2 regions of the Sphingopyxis sp. BSN-002 genome follow, and region 1 is predicted to be linked to the other one. Evidence: riboswitches for the same ligand, from Rfam matches in the RefSeq annotation. Region 1 holds a riboswitch; the other holds the start of a gene.
What was found. A riboswitch is a leader RNA that binds a small molecule or an ion and turns the genes downstream of it on or off. The one in region 1 is predicted to bind cobalamin.
Positions count from the first base shown of each region.

Region 2: it holds a riboswitch for cobalamin, as region 1 does, so the genes downstream of both, metE (5-methyltetrahydropteroyltriglutamate--homocysteine S-methyltransferase) here and L7H23_RS03770 (TonB-dependent receptor) in region 1, are expected to answer to the same signal.

Region 1 is NZ_CP091804.1:751,446-756,919, forward strand. Features, by position in the region: gene L7H23_RS03760 (acyl-CoA dehydrogenase family protein) at 1-752, opposite strand, end outside; gene L7H23_RS03765 (helix-turn-helix domain-containing protein) at 903-1,616, shown strand; cobalamin riboswitch at 1,663-1,855, shown strand; gene L7H23_RS03770 (TonB-dependent receptor) at 1,933-3,897, shown strand; gene L7H23_RS03775 (ABC transporter substrate-binding protein) at 3,897-4,718, shown strand; gene L7H23_RS03780 (iron ABC transporter permease) at 4,715-5,474, shown strand, end outside.
Region 2 is NZ_CP091804.1:930,807-936,280, reverse strand. Features, by position in the region: gene metE (5-methyltetrahydropteroyltriglutamate--homocysteine S-methyltransferase) at 1-1,929, opposite strand, end outside; cobalamin riboswitch at 2,046-2,250, opposite strand; gene L7H23_RS04670 (hypothetical protein) at 2,312-2,518, opposite strand; gene L7H23_RS18505 (hypothetical protein) at 2,546-2,680, opposite strand; gene infA (translation initiation factor IF-1) at 2,802-3,065, opposite strand; gene L7H23_RS04660 (cold-shock protein) at 3,068-3,274, opposite strand; gene leuA (2-isopropylmalate synthase) at 3,765-5,429, opposite strand.

The DNA.
Region 1 (5,474 bases):
ACGCCCAGATAGGCCGAATAGATCAGCGGAAAGGCGATCATGCTGATGATGTGGAACAGCGGATGCCATTTGCCCTGCGGACGCCGGCCCGACACCGCGGCGTCGGCCAGGAACACATCCTTCAGCTCGACGTCGTGCGATCCGGTGCCGCGCATCCCCATCGTGTCCCACGTATCGAGGATCGTGACGCCCTCGGCGCTGAACGGGACGCCGAAGTGGAGCACGCTCGGTCCCGCCTCGGGATCTTCATAGACCGCGCTGGTCATCAGGATGTTGCCCGCCTGACAGCCGCTCGAGAAGACCTTCCGCGCGTTGATCAGGAAGCCGCCTTCGACCTTGGTCGCGCTGCCCGAGCCTTGCAGCCAGTCCGATCCGCCGCTCGACACGAGCACCAGATTCTCGGCCGCCACCCGGCGCAGCAGCCCGTCGGTCGGCGCCTGCATATGCTGCCAGCGCCACGCCGCGACCGCGACCTGATGACAATGCATCGAGAAGGCGAGCGCGGTGGAGCCGCACGCCGCGCCAAGGCGGCGGACGACGCCGCACAGCGTCGCATAGTCGAGTCCGTCGCCGCCAAGCTCGACCGGCACCGCGGCGCCGATCAGCCCGGCTTCGCGGAGCAGATCGTAATTTTCGGCAACGAAACTGCCGTCGCGGTCGTGCGCCGCGGCGGACGCACCGATCTTCGCAGCGATCTTGTCGGCGAGTTCGAGCCAATATTGGGGGGTCTTCGTTTCAGTCGTGGCAAGCATGTTCATCTCCATTGGTATCCCTTGCTGACGACGGCCTCTGAAGATTGATGCTCCAACACGATAGTTCAGGAACTGAATCGCCCCCGATACAGAAACTGAACTCGCCTCTTCGGCGACTCATAAGGTATAGCGTCCGCCGAGGAGCTTATCATGGCGAATACCAGCTATGGCCAATTCTGTCCGGTCGCGATGGCGGCCGAGGTGCTGTGCACGCGCTGGACGATCGTGCTCGTCCGCGAGCTCGCTGCAGGATCGACCCGTTTCAATGACTTGCGGCGTGGTGTCCCCCGCATGTCCCCCGCCCTGCTGTCGCAGCGGCTGAAGGATCTGGAAGCTGCCGGCATCGTCTATCGCGCCCCGGTGCCGAGAGAATCGGGCGTCTTCGATTATCGCCTGACCCGCGCCGGACAGGAGCTCGCCCCCGTCGTCGAGGCGTTCGGAGTCTGGGGCAAGCGCTGGATCGACGGCGACCTGTCGCTCGAAAAACTCGATGTGCAATTGCTGATGTGGGACATGCGCCGCGGCCTCGTGCTCGACCCGATGCCCGACCGCAAGACGATCGTACAGTTCCGCTACACCGACGTCCCCGCCGACCGCCGTTCATGGTGGCTCGTCGTCGAACCCGGCGACGAGACCCAGCTCTGCTCGGTCGACCCCGGTTTCGACGTCGATCTCTATGCCGCAACCGACCTTCGCACGATGACCGCGATCTGGATGGGCTACGACCGCGTGACCGATGCGGTCGGCGAACGCCGACTGATTCTCACGGGCGACGATGACCTCACCGACAGCATCGAATCCTGGCTGGGTCTCAGCCCTTTCGCCAAGACCGCGCCGGTCAAGACAGTCGAAGAGGCGCTCTGACGCTGCGGCATTTGTCCATTGCGGCGCACAAAAAGCTCTGCTAGCCGCCCGCCTCGTGACCTCGGGTTGCCCGGAGACGGGCATGAAAAGGGAAGATCCGGTGCAAATCCGGCGCTGCCCCCGCAACTGTAACCGGCGAGGTGGATGCACTCCGTGCCACTTGGGCGACTGCCTTGGGAAGGCCCGCATTCACTGCTGACCCGGCAGCCAGGAGACCTGCCAGAGCGTCGCCGTTATCTGCGCGCGGGCGGGGTGCACCGGGAGCAGGCGGGGATTCTCGCGTGACGGCAAAGGCCGTTACGTTTGGAGAATCCGCATGAAGACCCGTATTTTGACATCCACCCTGTCGCTCATCGCCGTCGCGGCGGCGACACCCGCTTTCGCACAGGAAAGCGTGACCGGCAGCGAAGACAGCACAATCACCGTCATCGGTGCGCCGCTGGCTGCCGATGAAAGCAACGCCTCGGTCTCGGTGATCGATGGCACCGACATCCGCCGCGCCCAGAATGGTTCGGTCAGTGACCAGCTCGTCCGCCTGCCCGGCGTCAGCTTCAACCAGAATGGCACCCTCGGCGGTGTGACCAACATCCGCATCCGCGGGGCCGAAGCCGAGCAGACGCTCGTCCTGATCGACGGCGTCCGCGTCGGCGACCCCTCGTCGCCCGGCGGCGGCTTCGATTTCGCCAATCTGATGCTCGGCAACATCGACCGCGTCGAGGTGCTGCGCGGCGCGAACAGCCTGCCGTGGGGCAGCCACGCGATCGGCGGTGTGGTCGCAGTGACGACCACCAATGCAGGCGCAGCCGAAGCGGGCGCGACAAGCGGCCAGATCGGCGCCGAATATGGCGCGCGCGACACGGTGCGCGCGAACGGTCAACTCCGCACCTCGCTCGGTGCCTCGCAATTCGGCATCGGTGGCGGCTACACCCGCACCGACGGGATCAGCAGCGCGGCCGTCGGCACCGAGCGTGACGGCTATCGCCAATATTCGCTGAACCTCACCAACCGCACCGAGATCGGCAACACGCTCGTCTTCCGCGCCTTCGGCCTCTATGCCGACAGCCGCGTCGACCTCGACGGCTTCAGCTTTTCGCCGCCCTATGGTCTGATCGACACCAACGAGTTCCAGAAGACGCGCGAACATTATGCCGCGGCAACGATCGAGCATCGTCCCGGCGGCAACGACAGCACGACCGGCTTCTCGCACAAGCTCCAGTTCGGTTTCGCCGACGTCAATCGTGACAACTACAATCCCGATTTCGGCACCGCACCCAGCTTCACCGCGCGCGGCCGCAACGAACGGCTGAGCTACAGCATCGACTGGGCCGCCATCGCGCAGCTTCGCGTCCTCGCGGGCGCCGAGCGCGAATGGACGCACGCCTTCACCGACGACGGCTTCGCGGCGGACAATGGCAAGACCGCGACGACGTCCTTCTGGGGCATGCTCGTCGGCAAGCCGACCGAGACGCTGTCGCTCACCGCGGGCATCCGCCACGACGATCACCGCGATTTCGGCGGCGCCACAACGCTGGCGTTCGACGCAGGGCAGAAGATCGGAGATCTCGTCACGATCCGCGCCAGCTATCGCGAAGGCTTCAAGGCCCCGACCCTGTTCCAGCTCTCCGACAGCGCGGGCGCCTATGGCAATCCCGACCTCGCGCCCGAACGCGCGCGTTCGTACGAGATCGGCCTCCGCTTCGGCGACGGGCAGCAATGGTTCCTCGACGTCGCGGCTTTCCGCCGTAACAGCCGCAATCTCATCGATTTCGTCACCTGCCCGACGACCCCGAACCCGCTGCCCGCGATCTGCGCCACCGGCAACCGCCCGTTCGGAACCTATGACAATATCCTCCGCGCCCGCGGCGAAGGGTTCGAGGTCGAAGGCGGCGCGAAGATCGGCGAACAGCTCGAGCTGAACGCCAACTATACGCTGCTGTCGGTCAAGGATCGCACCCCGGGTGGCTTCTATGAAGGCAACCGCCTCGCGCGGCGTCCGAGGCACCTCGCCAACGCCGAACTCGCGTGGACGCCGGGCGGCGCGCTCGATGGTGCCGACCTGTCGGTCGCGGTACGCTATGCAGGCAAAAGCTTCGACGACCGCTTCAACTCGGTCGAGCTCGACGACTATGTCCTCGTCGACCTGCGCGCGAGCTATCCGGTCTATGCCGGGATCGAGCTGTTCGGCCGCGTCGAGAATCTGTTCGACGAGGATTATCAGACCGCCGCCGGCTACGGCACCGCGGGCCGCTCGGCCTATGTCGGGGTCCGCTGGGGCTTCTGATGCGGGGGGCAGCGGCTCTCGCTCTGCTGGTGGCCCTTACGGGGTGCCAGCAGCGTGCGCCGCTGCCCGCATTGCACGGGGTCGCGAGCGTCGATTTCTGCGCCGACCAGATGACGCTCGGCCTGCTGCCGCGCGATCGCATCCGCGCGGTGTCGTTTGAAACCGACAGCGACGCGAGCTTCTCGAAGCCGCTTGCGGGGGGCCTTCCGCGCCTCCGCCCGCAGCTCGAGGATATCGTCGCGCTGCGGCCTGCGGTCGTGGTGCGCTCCTATGGCGGCGGGGCCAAGCTCGATCGCCAGCTTGAAGCGATCGGTATCCGCGTGGTCCAGCTCGGCTTTCCCATGACGCTCGACGACGTCCGTACTGACGTGCTGCGCGTCGGCGGGGAACTCGGCGCCGGAAAGCAGGCACAGCAGCGTATCGCAGCCTTCGACGCCGAACTTGCTGCTGCGAGGCGTCAGCCCGCGCACGGCGGAACGGCGCTCTATGTGACGCCGGGCGACGTTACGACGGGCCCCGGCAGCCTGGTGGCCGAGGTCATAGGCGCCGCGGGATACAAGCCGTATCGCGCCGAGCCCGGTTGGGGCACGCTGCCGCTCGAACAGATGGTTCGCAAGGCGCCCGACGTCGTGTTCCGCGCCTTCTTCGACAGCGCACGTTACCGGCAGGATTACTGGACCTCGTCGCGCCATCCTGTCGTCGCCGAAGCATTGGCGAAGGCCATCGACGTCGAGGTGCCCGGCGCGTGGATTTCGTGCGGCAACTGGCTGACCGGCCATGCCGTCGCCAAACTCGCGGCGGCAAAGGGAAAAACGACATGACGCTGCGCCTCAACGCCCTGCTTGCGCTGCTTCTGCTGCTTGCCGCCCTGCTCGCGCTGATGACCGGTCCCGACGGCATCTCCCCGCGCCTGATCGCCGACTGGCTGAACGGCAGCGATCCTGCCGCGTCGATCATCATCGCCGACATCCGCCTGCCGCGCGTCCTCGCCGCCGCAGTCGTCGGCGCGGCGCTCGGCCTGTGCGGTGCGGCGTTGCAGGCTCTCACCCGCAACCCGCTTGCGGAGCCGGGCATCCTCGGCGTCTCGGCCGCGGCGACTCTCGGCGCGACCACGACGCTCTATTTCGGCCTCGCCGCGCTTTCGCCGTGGATTCTGCCGCTCGGCGCGATCGCCGCCTCGGCGCTCGTCACGGCGTTGCTCGCGGCGGTTGCCGTGCGCACGCAGGGGATGGCGAGCCTGATCCTGACCGGCGTCGGCCTGTCGAGCCTCGCCGGCGCGCTGATGGCGCTGATCCTGAACTTCGCGCCGAACCCCTTCTCGCTCTCCGACCTCGTCAACTGGACGCTCGGGTCGGTCGCCAACCGCTCGCTGTCCGATCTCGCGATCTCGGCACCGCTCGTCCTGCTCGGATCGCTGCTGCTGCTCAGCCAGCGCGCGAACCTGTCGCTGCTGTCGATCGGCGAAGCCGCCGCGACCGCGCACGGCCTCGACGGACGCAAGACGCGGTTGTTCGTCATCGCCGGCACCGGCATCGCGACCGGCGCCGCGGTTGCGCTCGCCGGCGCCGTCGGTTTCG
Region 2 (5,474 bases), 180 kb from region 1:
GTCGCGGACGCCGCTGGCGGCGATGCGGAAGCTTTCGACCGCCCAGTCGAGATAGGCCTGCCATTCGCTGCGGCGGAGCGGCAGGCCTTCGCGCAAAGCCGCTTCGTCGATCTGGATGATCGCGGCGCCGGCGGCCTCCAAGTCCTGCACCTCGTCGCGGATCGCAAGCGCGATCTGGCGGCAGCTTTCCGCACGCGGCTGGTCGTCGCGGACGAAGGACCAGTTGAGGATGGTCACCGGGCCGGTGAGCATGCCCTTCATCGGCTTGTCGGTCTGGTCCTGCGCATAGCGCCACCAGTCGACCGTCATGGCCTCGGGGCGCGAGACGTCGCCGTAGAGGATCGGCGGGCGGACGCAGCGCGAGCCATAGCTTTGCACCCAGCCGGCGCGGGTGAAGGCGAAGCCGGCGAGCTGTTCGCCGAAATATTGCACCATGTCGTTGCGCTCGAACTCGCCGTGGACGAGGACGTCGAGGCCGATCTCCTCCTGCCATTTGACCGCGGCGCGCGTTTCGACGCGGAGATATTGCGCATAGGCCGCGTCGTCGATCTCGCCCTTGAGGTGTGCGGCGCGGGCCTTGCGGACTTCGGGGGTCTGCGGGAAGCTGCCGATGGTGGTGGTGGGGTAGGCGGGGAGGTTCAGGCGCGCTTGCTGCGCTTCGCGGCGGGCGGCGAAGGGGGATGCGCGGTTCGTGGCGCCAGCGTCGAGGGCGGCGAGGCGCTGGGTGACCGCCGGGTCGTGGATCTTCGGCGAGGTCTGGCGCGCGACCGCGGCGATGCGCGAGGCGGAGAAGGCAGCGAAGCTCGCGTCCTCGCCTTCGTTGAGCGCCTTGGCGAGTGCGGCGAGTTCCTCGACCTTTTGCACGGCGAAGGCGAGCCACTGGGCGATTTCGGGGTCGAGCGACGTTTCGAGCGCGAGGTCGACGGGGACGTGGAGGAGCGAGCAGCACGGCGCGAGGATGAGGTCGCGCTGGGCCGCGAGCGCCTTGAGGCGCCAGTAGAGGTCGGGGAGGTTGGCGCGCCAAATGTTGCGGCCGTCGATCACGCCCAATGAGAGCAGGACATGCGGCTGGAGCTTCGCGAGCGCGGGCTCGAGCTGGTCGGGGGCGCGGACGAGGTCGAGGTGAAGGCCGTGTACCGGAAGCTCTGCGACGAGGTCGAGATTGTCGCCGAGGCCGCCGAAGTATGTGGTGAGCATCAGCTTCGGCCCGCGGGTGGCGAGCGCGGAATAGGCGCGTTCGAAGGCGATGCGCTGCGCATCGGTCAGGTCGAGGACAAGGCAGGGTTCGTCGATCTGTACCCAGTCGGCGCCCAGCGCCGCGAGACGCGACAGGATTTCGGCGTAGACCTCGAGGAGCCGGGGCAGCAGGGCGAGCGGCTCGACCGCCTTGCCCTTTGCCAGCATCAGATAGCTGACGGGACCGAGGAGGGCGGGGCGCGTCTGATAACCCAGTGCCTTGGCCTCTTCATATTCGTCGAAGATCTTGGTCGAGGCGATGCGGAAACTCTGGCCGGCCACGAGTTCGGGGACGAGGAAATGATAGTTGGTGTCGAACCATTTGGTCATTTCCATCGCCGTCGTGTCGCCGCCATGGGCGTGCCCGCAGGCGGCGGGCTGCTGCGCGCCGCGGGCCATGGCGAAATAGAGGTCGGGGTCGACGCTCTCGCCCGCCCAGTCGTAGCGCGGCGGGACGGCGCCGATCAGCGCGCTGGTGTCGAGGACATGGTCGTAGAGCGAGAAGTCGTTCGACGGCAGGATGTCGGCGCCGAGCGCTTTCTGGCGGTTCCAGTTCAGCGCACGGAGGCCGGCGGCGGCGCTTTGCAGGTCGGCGAGGGTCGATTTGCCCGACCAGTAGCTTTCGAGCGCATGCTTGAGTTCGCGGCGAAGGCCGATGCGGGGGAAGCCGAGGGTGGCGACGGCGACGGTCATGTTTTCAGCACCTTGCGTTGGGCAAGGGCGGCGGACGGACGCGACGGCACGGTGATCCGCACCCCAAAAGGCAAGACGGGGCGCAGCCATGCATCGGCCAGCCCGGACACCCCGCCGGAGGACGTATCTGACGAGGCAGGTCTCCTGGCTCGCGGGTCAGTGCTGCGGTCGGGCCTTCCCGGTTCCTTGCCGAACCAGTGACACATGGTGACCGCCGCTCGCCGCTTACAGTTGCGGGGGCAGCGCCGGTTTCGCACCGGCTTCCCGTCTTAGCTTCGTGCCGTACGAACGGCGCGAAGAACCTCGACAGTCTTCAGCATAGGCGGCGCGGCGGCCGTGTCAACCATGATATAAAGAATTCTTTATATCATGGTCGGGGCGATCAGCCCGCGTCGGGGGTGGCCGCGATCGCGGCAAGCCGTTCCTTGTCGGCGCGCAGTTTTTCGCTGTGGAGCAGCTTGTCGGCCATCGCCTGCCACGCCGCCGCGGCGCGCAGATTGCGGTCGCGGACCTGCGTCAGCGGCGAGGCGTCGGCCTCGGTCCGGCACTTGTCCGCCTGTGCGATATAGAAATCGGTAGTGGCCGACATGGCTGCTTCCTTGGCGCTTACGGTCGATCAGTCGACCATATCGGCGATGATACGCCGGAGCTCGCGGCGCGACAGCGTCGGGCGGCGGCGGCGCGACGGACTGGCCGTCTGGGCCTTGCCGGCCAGCGACAGCGCGGGCAGAGCGGGAAAAATCGAGTTCATATTCGTATACATAGTCATCATCTTTATCTTTGATTTTACGTGTTTTGTTGTTGGAGACCGGCGCCGGATGCGCCGATCCCTGCAGTTCGGAGCCGGCGCCGTTTGCGCTGGCTCTCTTCGTTCAGAGCCCGCGCCGTTTGCGCTGGCTCGGCGGAACCGGCCCGCCCCCGCGTTCGCGGTAGACGAGGCGGCCCTTGCTGAGGTCATAGGGCGTCATCTCGACGCGCACAGCGTCGCCGACGACCGACCGGATGCGGAAACGCCGCATCCGGCCCGCCGTATAGACGATGACCCGATGACCGTTTTCGAGCACGACGCCGAAGCGACCGTCAGGCAGGATCTCGTCGATCTGCCCCTCGAAGGTCATCAGTTCCTCCTTGGCCAAGATCAGGCCGACTGGAGGTTGACTGCCGAAGTCTTGCCGTTCTTGCCGGTTTCGAGTTCGTAGGAGACGCGCTGCTCCTTGTTGAGCGTGTCCATGCCCGCGGCCTGGACCGCGGTGATGTGGACGAAGCTGTCGCCCGAGCCGTCTTCATTCTCGATGAAGCCATAGCCCTTGTCCTGGTTGAAGAATTTTACGGTGCCGATCGGCATGGGGTGTTTCCTTTCACGAAAACAGGGAATCCACCGGCAAAAGCACCGGCGGAGCTGGTAGCGTGTGAAGGGAAGAGTCTGCCCCAAGGGGCCGTCAAATTCCGTCGCATGCGACGTTAGCTTCCCGGATATGGGCGGTTTTCCTTGAAAAGTCAAGGTTGACGCCGATCGGGTGCCATCCGGCCGTGGTTTTGCGGGTAGTAAGCCGTCGCCGGGCGCGCGATCAGCAGCGCCGCGGCGCAGCCGATCCGGAGCGCCGCGCCCTCGGGCCGCTGTCCGGCTGATAGACGGCGGCGGGCGACATGCAAACCTTCGCCGCCGAAATCTTCACCGACCCGTTGGTAGCGAAAGCCTCCAGAAACTCGCGCTGGAGCCGCGGCGTCCAGTGGTGGCTGCCGGGGGCGGGGATATGTGCCGGTTAGTTCCGGGGATCGTGCGGGGCTAACGTTCCTTCGACCAATCGCTGCGCGATTGGTCGAAGGCCCAGCCTTTAAGCCCCATTCGCTGCCGACAAAATCGCCCGCACGCTGGCTGTCGCGACGTCGGTATCGAGCCCGCATCCGAACAGGCTTTTGCCGTCCGCGGTGCGGCACTCGACATAAGCCGCGGCCTGCACATTGCTGCCCTGGCCGATCGCGTGCTCGCTATAGTCGACGATGTCCATCACCGGGCCGCCGCTTTCGCTCAAGGCCGCGATGACGCTCGACATCAGGCCGTTGCCGCGGCCGCTGACGCTGCGCTGCATGCCGTCGATGGTGAGCTTGCCGGCGAAGATGCGGTCGGCGCCCGAATGCGTCTCCGACCAGTCGACGAGCTGGAAGCGTTTGGCTTCGGTGGTCAGATACTGGCCCTCGAACGCGTGCCAGATATCCTCGGCGCCGAGTTCGCGGCTCGTCTGGTCGGCCAGCGCCTGCACGACATGGCTGAAGCTTGCCTGCATCTTTTTGGGCAGTTTCAGGCCCTTGTCCTGTTCGAGCACCCATGCGACGCCGCCCTTGCCCGATTGGCTGTTGACGCGGATTACCGCTTCATAGCTGCGGCCGAGGTCGGCGGGGTCGATGGGCAGATAGGGGACTTCCCAGCGCTCGTCATTCTGGCGTTCGCGCGCGGCGAAGCCTTTCTTGATCGCGTCCTGATGGCTGCCCGAAAAGGCGGTGTAGACGAGCTCGCCGCCATAGGGGTGGCGCGGGTGGACGGGCAGGTTGTTGCAATATTCGACCGTCTGGATGACCTCGTCGATGTTCGAGAAGTCGAGCTCTGGGTCGACGCCCTGCGTGTACATGTTGAGCGCGATGGTGACGAGGCAGGTGTTGCCGGTGCGCTCGCCATTGCCGAATAGGCAGCCCTCGACGCGGTCGGCGCCCGCGAGCAGGCCGAGTTCGGCCGCCGCGACGCCGGTGCCGCGGTCGTTGTGCGTGTGCAAGCTGATGATCGCGCGGTCGCGATTGGGCAAGTTCTTGCAGAAATATTCGATCTGGTCGGCGTAGATGTTCGCCGTCGAGGCCTCGACCGTCGCGGGCAGGTTGAGGATGATCGGCTTGTCGGTCGTCGGCTGGAGAATATCCATCACCGCCTCGCAGCAGGCGATGCTGAAATCGAGCTCGGCGGTCGAGAAGGTTTCGGGGCTGTATTCGAAGCGCCAGTCGGTGCCGGGCAGGCGCGCGGCATTGTCGCGGAGCTGCTTCGCGCCCTCGATCGCGATGCCCTTGATCTCGTCCATCTCCATGCCGAAGACGATCTTGCGCCAGGCGGGGCTGACCGCGTTATAGACGTGGACGATCGCGGTTTTCGCGCCTTCGAGGCTGTCGAAGCTGGTGCGGATGAGGTCGGCGCGGCTCTGCGTCAGCACCTGCGGCGTGACGTCGTCGGGGATGCGGCCGTTCTTCACGAGCCCCGAGATGAAGTCGAATTCGGTCGCGCCCGCGCTGGGGAATCCGACCTCGATCTCCTTGAACCCGCATTTGACGAGCAGGTCGAAGAAGCGCGCCTTTTTCTCGGCATCCATCGGGTCGATCAGCGACTGGTTGCCGTCGCGCATGTCGGTGGAGAGCCAGATCGGCGCCTGGGTGGTGACGCGGCCGGGCCATTCGCGGTTCGTCAAGGGAACCTGCGGGAAGGCGCTGTACTTGACCGAGGGGTCGCGGAGCATGGTCATGGTGGGAAAACTTCTTCTGCTGTCGGTTGCGGTGCTTCGTCGATC